2 regions of the Streptomyces sp. NPDC034099 genome follow, and region 2 is predicted to be linked to the other one. Evidence: riboswitches for the same ligand, from Rfam matches in the RefSeq annotation. Region 2 holds a riboswitch; the other holds the start of a gene.

Region 1 (7,447 bases), on a different contig from region 2:
GGGAGGCCCCCGGGACCCGCTCAATCGTTGTCCGTGCTGCTCAGACCGCTACCGCGCCGACCCGCGCGAACGCCCTACGCGATCGACCACGCGATGCCGTCGAGGATGTCGTGCTCGCTCACGACGACCTCCTCCGCACCCGTCCGCTCCATGATCGCCAGCAGCACCAGGGCCCCGGCCGCGATCACGTCGACCCGGCCCGGGTGCAGGGAGGGGACCGCCGCGCGCTCGGCGTGGGTGGAGCGCAGCAGCCAGCCGGTGATCTCCCGGACCCGGTCGCGGGAGACACGGGAGTGGTGGATGGCGGCCGAGTCGTACTCCGGCAGCTCCTGCGCGATCGCGGACACCGTCGTCACGGAGCCCGCCAGACCCACCAGCGTGCGAGCCTCGCGCAGCGGAACGGACCGCTCGGCGAGGTCCAGGGCCGCCTCCACGTCGGCCCGTATGGCCGCGATCTGATCCTCGGACGGCGGGTCGGTCACCGCGCCGTCGCGCACCAGGTGCCGCTCGGTCATCCGGACGCAGCCCACGTCCACGGAGCGGGCGGCGCGCACGTGGTCGTCGCCGACGACGAACTCGGTGGAGCCGCCGCCGATGTCGACGACCAGGTAGGGCCTGTCGAGGTCGGCGCGGCCGGTCAGCTCTTTCGTCGCCCCGGTGAAGGAGAACTCGGCCTCCTGGTCGCCCGAGATCACCTCGGGCTCCACGCCCAGGATGTCCAGCACCCCGCGCACGAAGTCGTCCCGGTTCTCCGCGTCACGGGAGGCGGAGGTCGCGACGAAGCGCAGCCGCTCGGCCCTGTGCGCCTTGACGACCTCGGCGTACTCCCGGCAGGCGGCGAAGGTCCGCTCCAGGGCCTCGGGCGCCAGCCGCCCGGTGCGGTCGACGTCCTGGCCGAGCCGCACGATGGTCATACGGCGGTCCAGGTCCGTCAGCTCGCCCGTCTCGGGGTCCGCGTCGGCCACCAGGAGCCGGATGGAGTTCGTACCGCAGTCGACGGCGGCGACCCGGGTCACTGGGTGTCCTCCTGGCCGGTCCCGTCGGTGGGCGTCACGCAGGGACCCTTGCGCCACCACTCGGGCAGCATCGCGATCGCCTCGTCGCCCAGCGGATTGACGCCGGGACCGGCGGCCAGCGAGTGGGCGACCAGCACGTGCAGGCACTTCACCCGGTCCGGCATGCCGCCCGCGCTCGGGAAGCCGGTCAGCTCCTCGATCTCGTCGCGGCGCCGGACGTAGTCCTCGTGCGCGGCGCAGTAGGCGGCGGCCAGCTCCGGGTCGGTGCCCAGGCGCTCGGTCATCTCCTTCATCACGCCGTTCGCCTCCAGCGTGCCGATGGCGGAGGCCGCCTTCGGGCACGTCAGGTAGTACAGCGTGGGGAAGGGCGTGCCGTCGGGCAGCCGCGGCGCCGTCTCCACGACGTCCGGCTGACCGCACGGGCAGCGGTGCGCGATGGCGCGCAGGCCGCGCGGGGGGCGTCCGAGCTGCTGCTTGAAGGCCGCCACGTCCGCGTCGGTCGGCTCGGTGCGCGGGGTGGTCGGCGGGGGAGTCTGCATGGCTGTCTTCTGCTGGTCTTCCTGTTGAGTCACTGCCGGAGCGGCCGGCGCGGTCAGTGCGGTCGGCGCGGTCGGTTCACTGCCGGCGGGCGGCGGCGTCGGCCTTGTCGACCCCGTCCCACACGTTCCGGTACCAGGGGCGGTCGGCGGCGCCGGCCTCGGCGCGGGTCTGCTCGGCCGCCTTCGGATCGACGACGACGAACCCCGTCTCCCCCGGCATCACATAGTGCAGCCGCAGCCGGACCTGCTGCTCGGCGTAGGCGTCGTCCTGCCAGCGTGCCTTGAGGTCGCGCAGGTCCTCGACCCGCTGCCGGGTCTCCCGCTGCTCCCGCTGGAGATCGGCGATCTCGGCGCGCTGGGCGACGTACTGCCGGATCGGGTAGGCGAGCGCCACGACGAGCGAGCAGAGCACCATCGCGAGCAGCGCGGCCCGGCCGGTCAGCCGGGAGCGCCGGGCCTGGCGCCTGGTCTGCGAGCGGTAGACCCGGGCCGCGGTCTGCTCCCCGATGATCCGGATCCTGGTCGCGGTGGAGAAACGGTCCCGGTCCTTCACCGCCATGTCGCCCCGCCTCAGCCTTCGTGCGTCGTCCGTCATACGTGCGTACGTCCCCGCACACGGTACGGGACCGAGTACGGGGACGTACGTACGACGCTGCCTCTCGCGGGCGGGGTCAGCCCTTGAAGCGGGGGAAGGCGCTGCGGCCGGCGTACACCGCGGCGTCGTCGAGGATCTCCTCGATGCGCAGCAGCTGGTTGTACTTGGCCACGCGCTCGGAGCGGGCCGGGGCGCCGGTCTTGATCTGGCCGCAGTTGGTGGCGACGGCCAGGTCGGCGATGGTGACGTCCTCGGTCTCGCCGGAGCGGTGGGACATCATGCACTTGAAGCCGTTGCGCTGGGCCAGCTCGACGGCGTCCAGGGTCTCGGTCAGCGAACCGATCTGGTTGACCTTGACCAGCAGGGCGTTGGCCGAGTTCTCCTCGATGCCGCGGGCCAGGCGCTCCGGGTTGGTGACGAACAGGTCGTCGCCGACCAGCTGGACCTTGTCGCCGAGCTTGGCGGTGATGGTCTTCCAGCCGTCCCAGTCGTCCTCGAACAGCGGGTCCTCGATGGAGACCAGCGGGTACGCGTCGACCAGCTCGGCGTAGTACTCGGTCATCTCGGCGGCGGAGCGCTCCTTGCCCTCGAAGGAGTAGGAGCCGTCCTTGTAGAACTCGGACGCGGCGACGTCGAGCGCGAGGGCGATCTGCTCGCCGGGGGTGTAGCCGGCCTCCTTGATCGCCTCGAGGATGAGGTCGAGGGCCTCGCGGTTGGAGCCGAGGTTCGGGGCGAAGCCGCCCTCGTCGCCCAGGCCGGTGGCCAGGCCCTTGTTCTTCAGGACCTTCTTGAGCGTGTGGTAGACCTCGGCGCCCCAGCGCAGCGCCTCGGAGAAGGACTCCGCGCCGATCGGAGCGATCATGAACTCCTGGATGTCCACGTTGGAGTCGGCGTGCGAGCCGCCGTTCAGGATGTTCATCATCGGCACCGGCAGCAGGTGCGCGTTCGGACCGCCCAGGTAGCGGAAGAGCGGCAGGTCGCTGGCCTCGGAGGCGGCGTGGGCGACGGCGAGGGAGACGCCCAGGATGGCGTTGGCGCCGAGCGAGCCCTTGTTGTCGGTGGCGTCCAGGTCGAACATGGCCTGGTCGATCAGGCGCTGCTCGGTGGCGTCGTAGCCGACCAGCTCCGGGCCGATCTGCTCGATGACGGCCAGCACGGCCTTCTCGACGCCCTTGCCGAGGTAACGGCTCTGGTCGCCGTCACGGAGTTCGATGGCCTCGAAGGCACCAGTGGAGGCGCCGGACGGAACGGCGGCACGACCCGTGCTGCCGTCGTCGAGGCCGACCTCGACCTCGACCGTGGGGTTGCCTCGGGAGTCCAGGATTTCCCGGGCTACGACGACGTCGATGGACGGCACGAGCATCTCCTTCTTCAATGTGACGCTTCGGTGTGACGCGCGGGTCCCGCAGGACCGCGGCGGCTCTGCGGGACCGAGCCTAACCGGCTCCGGGCGATCGGCCAGCCGATCGCCCACCCGCTGGACAGAACCGAGAGTAAATTGTTTCCGAACGGAACAAAGACGTTTCCGGAAACCGGGACGGAACCGTGGGCGGGCCCCGGCGGACGCGGGACGTGAAAAATCCCGCCCCGGTGCGTACGGGGGAACACGCACCGGGGCGGGAGTCGCGGGAGCCGCCGCCGCTTACTTGAGGTGCAGCTGCTGGCCCGGGTAGATCAGGTCGGCGTCGTCGACGATGTCGTCGTTCAGCTTGAACAGCTTCGCCCAGCCGCCCTTGACCTCGTGCTCCTGGGCGATCGAGCTGAGGGTGTCGCCCTTGACGACCTTGTACTCGCCGTCGCCCTTCTCGACCTTCTTGCCGGTCGGGGTGGTGACGGTCTTCTTCTCGGTCTTCTCGGGCTTCTCGGCCTTCGGCTCCGCGGCCGGACGCTCGGAGGACCGGGAGGCCTTCTGCTCGGTGGAGCGCTCGGCGGTGGAACCGCTGCTCTGGCTCTGCGAGCTCTCGGAGCTGCCGGAACCGCTGTCCTGCGAGCCGCCACCGGTGTACGCGGCGCCCGACAGGCCGGTGCCGCAGACCGGCCAGGCACCCTTGCCCTGGCCCGCGAGCACCTTCTCGGCGATCTGGATCTGCTGGGACTTGCTCGCCTGGTCGGCGGTGGAGGCGTACTGCGTACCGCCGTAGGCGGCCCAGGTGGAGGCGGAGAACTGCAGACCGCCGTAGTAACCGTTGCCGGTGTTGATGGACCAGTTGCCGCCGGACTCGCACTGGGCGACGGCGTCCCACTCGGACGCGGTGGCGGCGGAGGCGTTGCCGGCCGCCATCAGCGGGGCGGCGACGGCGGCACCGGTGACACCGGCGACGGCGATGACACGGGTGGCCTTGGACGGACGACGGTGCTTGCCCTTGCCGGAAAACAGCATGGTTGATCCCCTCACCGACGCCTGCGAGGTGAGCTGTCGGGTTCGGGCCGGTTGAGTTGCCCGGCCGGGTTCCTCGCGGAACTCGGCTTCACCCCTAGCCACTCCGGCTCAACTGCCCGGTGCGGCGCTTACCTTGGGTCCCCCGCTCCTGCCTTCGGCGCTTGACGCGACGACTGTTCCCGTACGGCCGCTGGCAGGATTCGGCGTTGCGGCTGTCGGGGCCCGCGGTGGCGAGCGGTCATGACCGTAGACACGCGCTCCGCGGATTTTCAAAGACGATCACGGCTTCTGAGACCTATCTCTCACGATATCCAAAAGGGACATAAGATCTCTAACCGTGACGTGAACTCCCCCTACTTTTCGCCCGATTCGCCCGTGACCGTGAGCGTCTGACCGGGCAGGATGTGGTCGGGGTCGGTACCGACGACCGCCTCGTTGTCGGCGTAGAGCGCATGCCACCCGCCGTCGACCTCAAGGGAGTCGGCGATGGCCCACAGACTGTCGCCGGTGCGCACGACGTAACGGCCGCCACCGGCGTCCCGCGTGCCACCGTCGCGCGAGGCGTGCCGCCCCGTCGCCGTGTCCGTGAGGCTCTCCTTCGCGGCACCCTCCTCCGCACTGTCGCCGCGGTGCCGGCCGGCGCCGGACGAGCCCTCGGTTTCCCGTGGTTCGGCGCTGGCGGAACGGTCAGAATCGGGCGAAGTGTCCGACTTGGCGGATTGGCCGGCGTCGCCGGACGAGTCGCCCGAAGTACCGCCCGAACCGTCGGACGAGGCGTCAGACGACTCCGAAGAAGAGGGCGAAGGGGACGAAGAGGACGCTTCGGAAGGCGACTCCGCCACCCCGGCCGATCCGGACGAGTCGGTCGAGCCGGATGACCCGGACGACTCGGGCGTTTCGGTTGCCGTGGGCGATTCGGACGACTTGGTGGTATCCGTCCCCTCCGAAGTGCCCGTACCCTCCGACGCCCCGTCACCGGCCGTGTCCGAGCCGCCGCCCGTGACCCCGGAGCCGTTGCCCAGTCCGGCGAGGAGACCGCAGGTCGGCCAGGCGGCGATGCCCTGGTCCGCGTGTATCTTCTCGGCGATTCTTATCTGCTGGGAGCGACTGGCCCGGTCGGCACTGGGGGCGTAGTCCAGGCCGCCGTACTGCTCCCAGGCATCCTGGGACAGCTGCAGGCCGCCGTAGTAGCCGTTGCCGCTGTTCTGGCTCCAGGCGCCGCCGGTCTCGCACTCGGCCACCTGGTCCCAGGACGCCGAGTCGGCCGCGTGGGCGCCGGTGGCGCCGAGCAGCGGGATCGCGATGGCGGAGCCGGTCACTCCGGCGGCGACGACCAGAGCGGGTGCCTGGCGGGGGCGGCGGTGACGACCGTTCCCGGAGAGCATGCGACGACCTTTCACAAGACGACGGGGACCACGTGGCGGATGACGCTCGACACCACGTTGATCCGTGAACGTATAGGGAGATCATCGCTTGTCACAAGTTCATGCCGCGCAGATCACGTGAAGATCACAGAGTTGAGCGCGTGTCACTTTTGCGTCGTCGACGGACCGTTGCCGGCCGATGACGCGAACGGCGTGAACGCCACCGGCAAGGTGCGCAGACCTCGCATGATGAGGCCGCCGCGCCAGCGGAGTTCGGCCGGGTCCGCGGCGAGGCGGAGGTCCGGCAGCCGGGTGAGGAGCGTGGCCAGCGCGGTCTGCCCCTCCAGCCGGGCGAGCGGGGCGCCGAGGCAGTAGTGGATGCCGTGGCCGTACCCGAGGTGCTGGCTGTCGCGGCGGGCGAGGTCGAGGGTGTCGGGGTCGGTGAACCGCTCCGGGTCCCGGTCGGCGGCGGCGAGGACGACGAGGACGGGGTCGCCGGCCGCGACGTCCTCGCCGCCGATGGTCAGCGGCCGGGTGGCGAAGCGCCAGGTGGCCAGCTCCACCGGGCCGTCATACCGCAGGAGTTCCTCGACGCCGGTCTCCAGCAGGCCACGCTCCCCGGCGGCCAGGGAGGTCTGCAGCCGCTCCCGCTGCTCGGGGTGGGTGAGCAGGGCGTACGTGCCGTTGCCCACAAGGTTGACCGTGGTCTCGAAACCTGCGAAGAGCAGGATGAAGGCCATGGCCGCGGCCTCGTTCTCGGTGAGGTGCTCGCCGTGGTCGGAGGCGCGGATCAGGCCGGAGATGAGGTCCTCGCCGGGGGCCGGCTCGGGCGGCAGCGCGGCGCGCTTGCGGTGGATGAGGTCGGCGAGATAGCCCCGCATCTTCTTCACCGACCGGGCGACGCCGCCCCGCGGACCGCCTCCGTGACGGATCATCATGCCCGCCCAGTCCCGGAAGTCGTCCTGGTCCTCGCGGGGGACGCCGAGCAGGTCGCAGATGGCGTAGATGGGCAGGGGGAAGGCGAACTCGTGGATCAGGTCGGCGGAGCCGGTGGCGGCGAACCGGTCGATGAGGCCGTCGGCCAGCTCCTGCACCCGGGGCGCGAACTCCGCCACCCGGCGGGGTGTGAACGCCTTGCTGACCAGTCGGCGCAGCCGGGTGTGGTCGGGCGGGTCGATGTTCAGCAGATGGGTCATCAGCTCGGCCTTCCGCTCCCCCGGAATGCCGGTCTTGCCCTTGGCGTGCGCGGGCTCGGCGTGGTGCGCCGGGTTCTTGGACAGCCGCGGGTCGGCGAGGGCCTGCTTGGCGTCGGCGTACCGGGTGACCAGCCAGGCCTCCACCCCGCTGGGCAGCCGGGTGCGGTGCACGGGGGCGTGTTCCCGCAGCCAGGCGTACGCCGGGTAGGGGTCGCTGGCGAACTCCCAGGTGAACAGCTCGGGAGCGGGGCCGGAGGCAGGGCCGGGGACGGGCGGGCGGCCGGTCATCCCTCGACCGCCCGGATCGCGTCCCGGTACGTGCGGGCCGCCGCTCTCAGGGCCGCCTCGGGGTCGGTG
Region 2 (7,447 bases):
GCCCCTCCGTGGCCACGCAGCTCAGGAACACCGCCCCGGGCATCCGCCGCCCCCAGCGCTGCACCACCAGGTACAGCAGCCACGGCCACAGCAGGGCCGCCAGCACCAGCAGCACCGCCGCCAGGAGCGACCAGCCGAGCAGCGAGAACCGGGCGCCGAGCACGGTCGTCGCGGCGACGGCGGTGAGCGCCCCCGGCGTCCCGGCCCGCCGCACCCACTGCGCCCGGTCGGCAAGGAGCAGGTAGACGAAGTTCGCGGCCAGTATCAGCCAGGCGGCGCAGGCCAGGACCAGGGCGGTCCGGGACAGGATCTCGCGGCCCGTCAGATGCAGGGCGACCGACACGATGCCGGTCGCCATCACCGCGGCCCCGGCCGCCGGTGGACGCTGCGCCCACCAGGTGCGCAGCGCGGAGGGATGGGTGGCCGATGACATGCGCCCGATGCTAGGGCCTGTCCGGCGGATCGGGCCGCAGGAAGGGCGCGGCGCCTTGTCCACCAGATGCGTGCCGGACCCCGCGTCCGCGGCCGGATCCGCCGGGCGGGCCCCGGAGAGCCTCGCCGGTCAGGCCGGGCGCACCACGCTGTGGATCGACGACTCTCCGTCGTAGAAGATCGACTCCTCGCGGACGTACGCGCCCGGCTTCGGGGCGTGGATCATCATGCCGTCGCCGATGTACAGACCGACGTGGCTGATGTCGTCGTAGAAGAAGACCAGGTCACCGGGTTGTGCCTGGGAGACGGAGACGGTCGTGCCGGCGTTGACCTGGTCGTAGGTGACGCGCGGCAGGCTCACGCCGGCGGCCTTCCAGGCGGCCTGGGTGAGGCCCGAGCAGTCGTAGGAGCCGGGGCCCGTGGCGCCCCAGACGTACGGCTTGCCGATCTGGGCGCGGGCGAAGGCGATCGCCTTCTCGGCCTTGGTGCCGGCCGAGGTGCCCGGAGTCGACGAGCCCGAGGAGTCCGACGAACCGGTGCCGCCGGAGGTCCCCGAGGACCCGGAGCCGCTCTCCTGCTGGGCGGCCTCCTCCTGCCGCTTGCGCTCGGCCGCCTCCTCCGCCTGCTGCTTCGCCAGCTCGGCGGCCTTGCGGGCGGCCTCCTGCTGCTTCTTCTTCTCGATCGCCGCCAGCCGGGCCTTCTCCTCGGCGGTCAGCTCCGACAGCAGCTTCCGCGCGGTGGCCAGCTTCTTCTGGACGGTCGACTTGGCCGTCTTGAGGTCGGTCTGCGAGTCGGTGAGCGTCTCGAGGCTCTCGGTGGCCTCCCGGCGCTTCTTCATCGTCTCGGACTGCTGCGTGACGTAGTCGTCGACGGCGGTCTTCTGCCGGCCGGTGAGCCGGTTCATCAGCTGGTTCTGGTCGAAGTAGTCCTGCGGCGAGTCCGCGAGCAGCAGCGTCGCGGTCTCCGGAACCGAGGCGCCCGTGCGGTACTGGGCGGAGGCGAAGGAACCCAGCTCCTCGCGCGCGTCGTTGAGCTTCTGGGTGCGCTGGGCGACGTCGTCGAGGAGGCCGTCGACCTTCTTGCGCTGCTTGGTGGTCTTCTCCTTGGCCGCGTTGTACTTCTCGGTCGCCGACCCGGCCTGGCGGTAGAGGTCGTCGACCTTCTTCTCGACCTCCTCCAGGGTCGGCCGGTCGTCCGACGGCGTGGCGTTCGCCGTCTGGGACAGCAGGGCGACGGAGGTGAGGGCCGCGGTGGCGAGGGCCGGGGTCCGTATGCCTGCGACGCGGGTACCGGTGGGACGCGACTTGCGGTGCGACGCCAAGGAGGCGACTCCTTCCAGTGCTCCGCCTACCGGGTTAGCTGTCGGGTTCGGGCGGTGTGGCATGGAAGGGTTGCCCTACGGCGGACCGTCCTCTCGTCGAGGGCGGTGCGGCCGATTCACCCCAGAGTTCACGGTTGGGTCCCCGGCTCCGGGTGCCGTGCGGGCACGTCGGACTCGGCGGAGGCCGCGCGGCCCGGCGGGGTTCGCCGGAGGGGGTCGAGCGGCCTGCCCGCACGGTAGCCAACTCGTGTGGCCGCTGTGAAGGTTGGTGGGTGATATGCCCGATACATTTTCGTGACCTTCCGTGCGGGCGCCTCTGGCCGGGCAGTGCGCGTCACTCTTCGTGTTCCGGCCGGTCGCGGGGCGTGCCCGGTCCTGGAACGCCGGGTATTTTCCGGGGTGGCGCCGGGTTGTCGGTGGGGCGCCCTAGACTCGGAGAGCGATGAGCAGCCTCTTTGACGACAGCTTCCTGGCGAGCCTCCAGACCCCCCGGGGTCACGAGGAGGAACCCCCGCCGCCGCCCGAGGACGAGCACGGACCGGAGCCGGTTCCGCACGATCTGTTCGGCGGGAAGTTCGACGCGCCTCCGGACCGGGACACCCACTACCGGGACGGCGCCCCGCGCCCGGCCCTGGACGCCGCCGCGCTCCTGGAGGGGCTGAACGAGAACCAGCGCGCCGCCGTCGTCCACTCCGGCTCCCCGCTGCTCATCGTGGCCGGTGCCGGTTCCGGCAAGACCCGCGTGCTCACCCACCGCATCGCCCACCTGCTGGCCGAGCGGAACGTCCACCCCGGGCAGATCCTCGCGATCACCTTCACCAACAAGGCCGCGGGCGAGATGAAGGAGCGCGTGGAGCAGCTCGTCGGCCCGCGCGCCCACGCGATGTGGGTGATGACCTTCCACAGCGCGTGCGTCCGCATCCTGCGCCGCGAGTCGAAGAAGCTCGGCTTCACCTCGTCGTTCTCGATCTACGACGCCGCCGACTCCAAGCGGCTCATGGCGCTGGTCTGCCGCGACCTCGACCTGGACCCGAAGCGCTTCCCGCCGAAGTCGTTCAGCGCGAAGATCAGCAACCTGAAGAACGAGCTGATCGACGAGGAGGACTTCGCCGCCCAGGCCGCCGACGGCTTCGAGAAGACCCTCGCCCAGGCCTACGCCATGTACCAGTCACGGCTGCGCGAGGCCAACGCCCTCGACTTCGACGACCTGATCATGACCACGGTCAATCTGCTGCGCGCCTTCCCGGACGTCGCCGAGCACTACCGCCGCCGCTTCCGGCACGTCCTGGTCGACGAGTACCAGGACACCAACCACGCCCAGTACGCCCTGGTGCGCGAGCTGGTCGGCGTGCCCTCGGAGCACCCCGTCGACGTGCCGCCGGAGGCCGAGGTGCCGCCCGCCGAGCTGTGCGTGGTGGGCGACGCCGACCAGTCGATCTACGCCTTCCGCGGCGCCACCATCCGCAACATCCTCCAGTTCGAGGAGGACTACCCGGACGCGACGACGATCCTCCTGGAGCAGAACTACCGCTCCACCCAGACCATCCTCAGCGCCGCCAACGCGGTCATCGAGCGCAACGAGTCCCGCCGCCCCAAGAACCTGTGGACCAACCAGGGCAGCGGCGCCCAGATCACCGGGTACGTCGCCGACACCGAGCACGACGAGGCGCAGTTCGTCGCCGACGAGATAGACCGCCTCACCGACGCGGGCGAGGCCAAGGCCGGCGACGTCGCCGTCTTCTACCGGACCAACGCCCAGTCCCGTGTCTTCGAAGAGGTCTTCATCCGCACCGGCCTGCCCTACAAGGTCGTCGGCGGCGTCCGCTTCTACGAGCGCAAGGAGGTCCGGGACGTCCTGGCCTACCTGCGGGTGCTGGCCAACCCGGAGGACTCGGTGCCGCTGCGCCGCATCCTCAACGTCCCCAAGCGCGGCATCGGCGACCGCGCGGAGGCGATGATCGACGCCCTCGCCCAGCGCGAGAAGATCAGCTTCCCGCAGGCGCTGAGGCGCGTCGACGAGGCGTACGGCATGGCCGCGCGCTCCGCGAACGCCGTCAAGCGGTTCAACACGCTGATGGAGGACCTGCGCACCATCGTCGAGTCCGGCGCCGGACCGGCCACCGTCCTGGAGGCGATCCTCGAACGCACCGGGTACCTGGCCGAGTTGCAGGCCTCCACCGACCCGCAGGACGAGACCCGCATCGAGAACCTCCAGGAACTCGCGGCCGTCGCCCTGGAGTTCGAGCAGGAGCGGGCCGAGGGTGAGGAGGCCGGGACGCTGGCCGACTTCCTGGAGAAGGTCGCGCTCGTCGCCGACTCCGACCAGATCCCGGACGAGGAGGACGGCGACGGCGTCGTCACCCTGATGACCCTGCACACCGCCAAGGGTCTGGAGTTCCCGGTCGTCTTCCTCACCGGCATGGAGGACGGCGTGTTCCCGCACATGCGCGCCCTCGGCCAGGCCAAGGAGCTGGAGGAGGAGCGGCGCCTCGCCTATGTCGGCATCACGCGCGCCCGTGAGCGCCTCTACCTGACCCGGTCGACGCTGCGCAGCGCCTGGGGCCAGCCGTCGTACAACCCGCCCTCGCGGTTCCTGGAGGAGATCCCGGCCCCGCACCTGGAGTGGAAGCGCACCGGGGCGAACGGCCCGGCGCCCTCCGCGCCGGTCTCGGGCGTGGCGGCCTCGCTGTCCTCGTCCCGTTCCCGCTCGTCGGCGTCGGGCGCGTCCGGCTTCGCCACCCGCAGGTCGGCCGGCGCCGAGCAGCCGACGGTCTCACTGGCAGTCGGCGACCGCGTCACGCACGACCAGTTCGGGCTCGGCACGGTGGTCGGGGTCAAGGGCACCGGGTCGAACGCCGAGGCGACGATCGACTTCGGAGACACCAAGCCGAAGCGGCTGCTGCTGCGGTACGCGCCGGTGGAGAAGCTCTGAGGGCGTGACGCGGGGCGGTGCGGTGCGGGCCGACCGTGGCCGCCCGGCCGGTCTGCTGAGACGTTACGGCGTCACGTCGGGTTGATGCCGTGGCTGCGCAGCCACGGAAGCGGGTCGATCGACGAACCGCCCGCGGGACGCACCTCGAAGTGCAGGTGCGGACCGGTCGAGTTGCCCGAGTTGCCGGAGAACGCGATCGCGTCGCCCGCCTTCACGGTCGTACCGGAGGGAACCTGGTAGCTGGAGAGGTGGCAGTACCAGGTCTCCGTGCCGTCCTTCGCGGTCACGATCATCATGTTGCCGTACGCGCTGTTGTACTGCGTCCGCACGGTGCCGTCGGTCGCCGCCATCACCTTCGTCCCGTACAACACGGGGAAGTCGATGCCGGTGTGGACGGACATCCAGTTGATGCCGGCCTGCCCGTAATAGGCGCTGAGGCCGTGCTGTTCCACCGGGAGCGCGAACTTGGGGCGCAGCCGCTCCTTGCGGGCCGCCTCCTCCGCCGCCCGCCTCTTCTCCAGGGCCTGCTCGGCCTTGAGGTCGATGCGCTCCTGGGTCCGGCTGGCCCGGTCGGCGAAGTCGTCGGCCCCGGCGGCCAGGCTCGTGAGCTGGGTGTCCAGCTTGTTGTTGGCGGCGGACGGTTTCACCGGCGCGGCCTTCGCGTTGCCCGGGTCCGGTGCCGACGCCGCGGCGTCCGCACTCTCGTCACCGGTCAGGCTGCCGACGGAGGCGGCCGCGATACCGGCGACGCTCATCACGCAGGCCGACGGCACGGCGATGGTCAGCAGCGCGGAGCGCTTGGCGGGCTGGCGGCGCCGGGAACGCGCCCCGGCGCGGGAGCCGGCACGCGAGCCGGTGCGGGCGGCCGGGACCCGGGCGGCGGGCGTGACCTCTTCCTGGTCGTCCAGCAGGGCGGTCACGGTGGGGAGTTCGCCGGTGGCTGCCAACTCGCCGTCGTACGGGGAGGGTTCGGCACTCTCGACGACGGGCGTGATGTCCGGTGCGGCGTCGTCCGGGGCGGGGTGCTCGGTCGCGCCGGTGGCCGTGGGGTCCGCGTTCCACTGCGTGGCGTCGTAGGAGCCGGTGTCCGCGGGGCCGCCCGGGAACGCGCCGGTGTAGAAGGTGCCGGTCGCGAAGGTGCTCGTCTCGTAGGCGCCCGTGTCGAACGCCCCGGTGTCGAAGGTGCCGGTGTCGGCGGTGGCGGTTTCGAAGGTGCCGGTCTCGAAGGTCTGCGTGCCCCAGTCCCACTGCTGGGTCGCGTCGGCCGGAGCGCCGGACTGGTCCGGAAGGCTCCAGTCGCCGGTGTCCCACTGCCCGGTGGCCTCGGGGCCGGTGGCCTGCGGCGGTACGGAGCCGTACTGCTGGTACCCGGCCGTCCACGTCGTCGTGTCGTAGGCGCCGGTGTCGTAGGCGGCGTGGTGCTGGGCCGCGTACGCGTCGTAGTGCGGGGTCTGCTCGCCGCCGGTGGACCACTGGGTGGTGTCGTAGGAACCCGTCGCCTCGTGGGTGCCGGTGGTGTAGTGGCCCGGCATGCTGCCGAAGAGGGGGTCCGCGTCGAAGGCCGAGGTGTCGGCGGTGCCGGTGGAAAAACCGGTGGAGGTGTAGCCGCCGGACGTGGTGAGGTCGCCGTACTGGGCCTCCCCCGTGCCGTACGACGCGTACTGCGCCGACGTGGCGTCGGAAGGCGGAGCCGGGGTGGTTGTTGTCCCCGACGGGTGACGGTCGTTCACCAACTTCTCTTTCGCCTCGACAACAGGGGCTGCCAGAGCAGTGCGGCGACTGTACCCGGCGGTATACGGGCACGACAATCTTCGTCAGGTTTCACGAGCGAAGGAAACGGGCAATCGGCCGTGTTTTGGGGGACGGCGGGCACGAGTTTGGCTTTGTGTTCGAGAATTGTTCGAGTCCGAACGGGTTGCTCCGGTCTCAGGCCACGGTCAGCCCGCCGGAGCGTTTGCCCGTTTCCGTACCCGTTTCCACGCCTGTTTCCGGTCCGGCGGTGTCGAGCGCCTGCCGTATTCCCGTGGCCACGGTGGGGTGCACGGGCAGCGCGAGGTGGCCGATGCCGCTCACCCGTACGTTCTCCACGCTCAGGTCGGGGTGGTCGAGACAGGCCGTCTCCAGTGGGTCCATCACGCGGTCCAGGTCGCTCCAGAAGCTGACGAACCGCGTACGGCAGCCGGGGGCCGGCCAGGTCAGCTCCTCGATCACCGCCGACCCGGGACGCATCTGGCGCACGATCGGGTGCGCGTTCGCCAGCGGCACCACCTTGGTACCGGCGTGCGGGGTGCCGAGCGTCACCAGGGTGCGGACGCGGAGGTCTCCGCCGAGGCGCTGTACGTAGTAGCGCGCGATCAGTCCACCGAGGCTGTGCCCGACGACGTCGACCCGCTCGCTGCCCGTCCGCTCGCAGATCTCCTCGATGTGCCGGCCGAGCAGCTCGGCCGCGATGCGGATGTCGCAGGTCAGAGGGGAGTAGTTCAGCGACTCGATCTCGTGCCTGCCATGCTGGGCCAGGCTGCGGCGCAGCAGCAGGAAGACCGAGCGGTTGTCGATGAAACCGTGCAGCAGCACGACCGGGGGGCTGGCCGGGGCCGGGAGCCTGGGGGGCGGCGGGGACGGCTGCGGGTCCTGGGCGTCCGCCGGCCGGAGGGCCTGGACCGGGCGCCGCTCCTGGATGATCCCCGAGGGGTAGAGGAGGAGGTGCCCGGCGAGGATCGCGGCCTCCAGGGCGCTTGCCTTCAGGAGGGTCAGCGAGAGTC

What was found. Region 2 has a riboswitch for cyclic di-AMP ahead of ACZ56V_RS02945 (C40 family peptidase). Riboswitches for the same ligand answer to the same signal wherever they lie in the genome.
Region 1: it holds a riboswitch for cyclic di-AMP, as region 2 does, so the genes downstream of both, rpfA (resuscitation-promoting factor protein RpfA) here and ACZ56V_RS02945 (C40 family peptidase) in region 2, are expected to answer to the same signal.

Annotation. Positions count from the first base shown of each region.
Region 1 is NZ_JBVISR010000015.1:108,863-116,309, reverse strand. Features, by position in the region: gene ACZ56V_RS33100 (Ppx/GppA phosphatase family protein) at 75-1,016, opposite strand; gene ACZ56V_RS33095 (DUF501 domain-containing protein) at 1,013-1,555, opposite strand; gene divIC (cell division protein DivIC) at 1,632-2,114, opposite strand; gene eno (phosphopyruvate hydratase) at 2,227-3,507, opposite strand; gene rpfA (resuscitation-promoting factor protein RpfA) at 3,793-4,530, opposite strand; cyclic di-AMP (ydaO/yuaA leader) riboswitch at 4,534-4,700, opposite strand; gene ACZ56V_RS33075 (transglycosylase family protein) at 4,884-5,915, opposite strand; gene ACZ56V_RS33070 (cytochrome P450 family protein) at 6,059-7,378, opposite strand; gene ACZ56V_RS33065 (nucleoside triphosphate pyrophosphohydrolase) at 7,375-7,447, opposite strand, start outside.
Region 2 is NZ_JBVISR010000001.1:636,661-644,107, reverse strand. Features, by position in the region: gene ACZ56V_RS02950 (tellurite resistance/C4-dicarboxylate transporter family protein) at 1-433, opposite strand, end outside; gene ACZ56V_RS02945 (C40 family peptidase) at 563-1,753, opposite strand; cyclic di-AMP (ydaO/yuaA leader) riboswitch at 1,760-1,943, opposite strand; gene pcrA (DNA helicase PcrA) at 2,196-4,685, shown strand; gene ACZ56V_RS02935 (peptidoglycan DD-metalloendopeptidase family protein) at 4,757-6,415, opposite strand; gene ACZ56V_RS02930 (esterase/lipase family protein) at 6,612-7,447, opposite strand, start outside.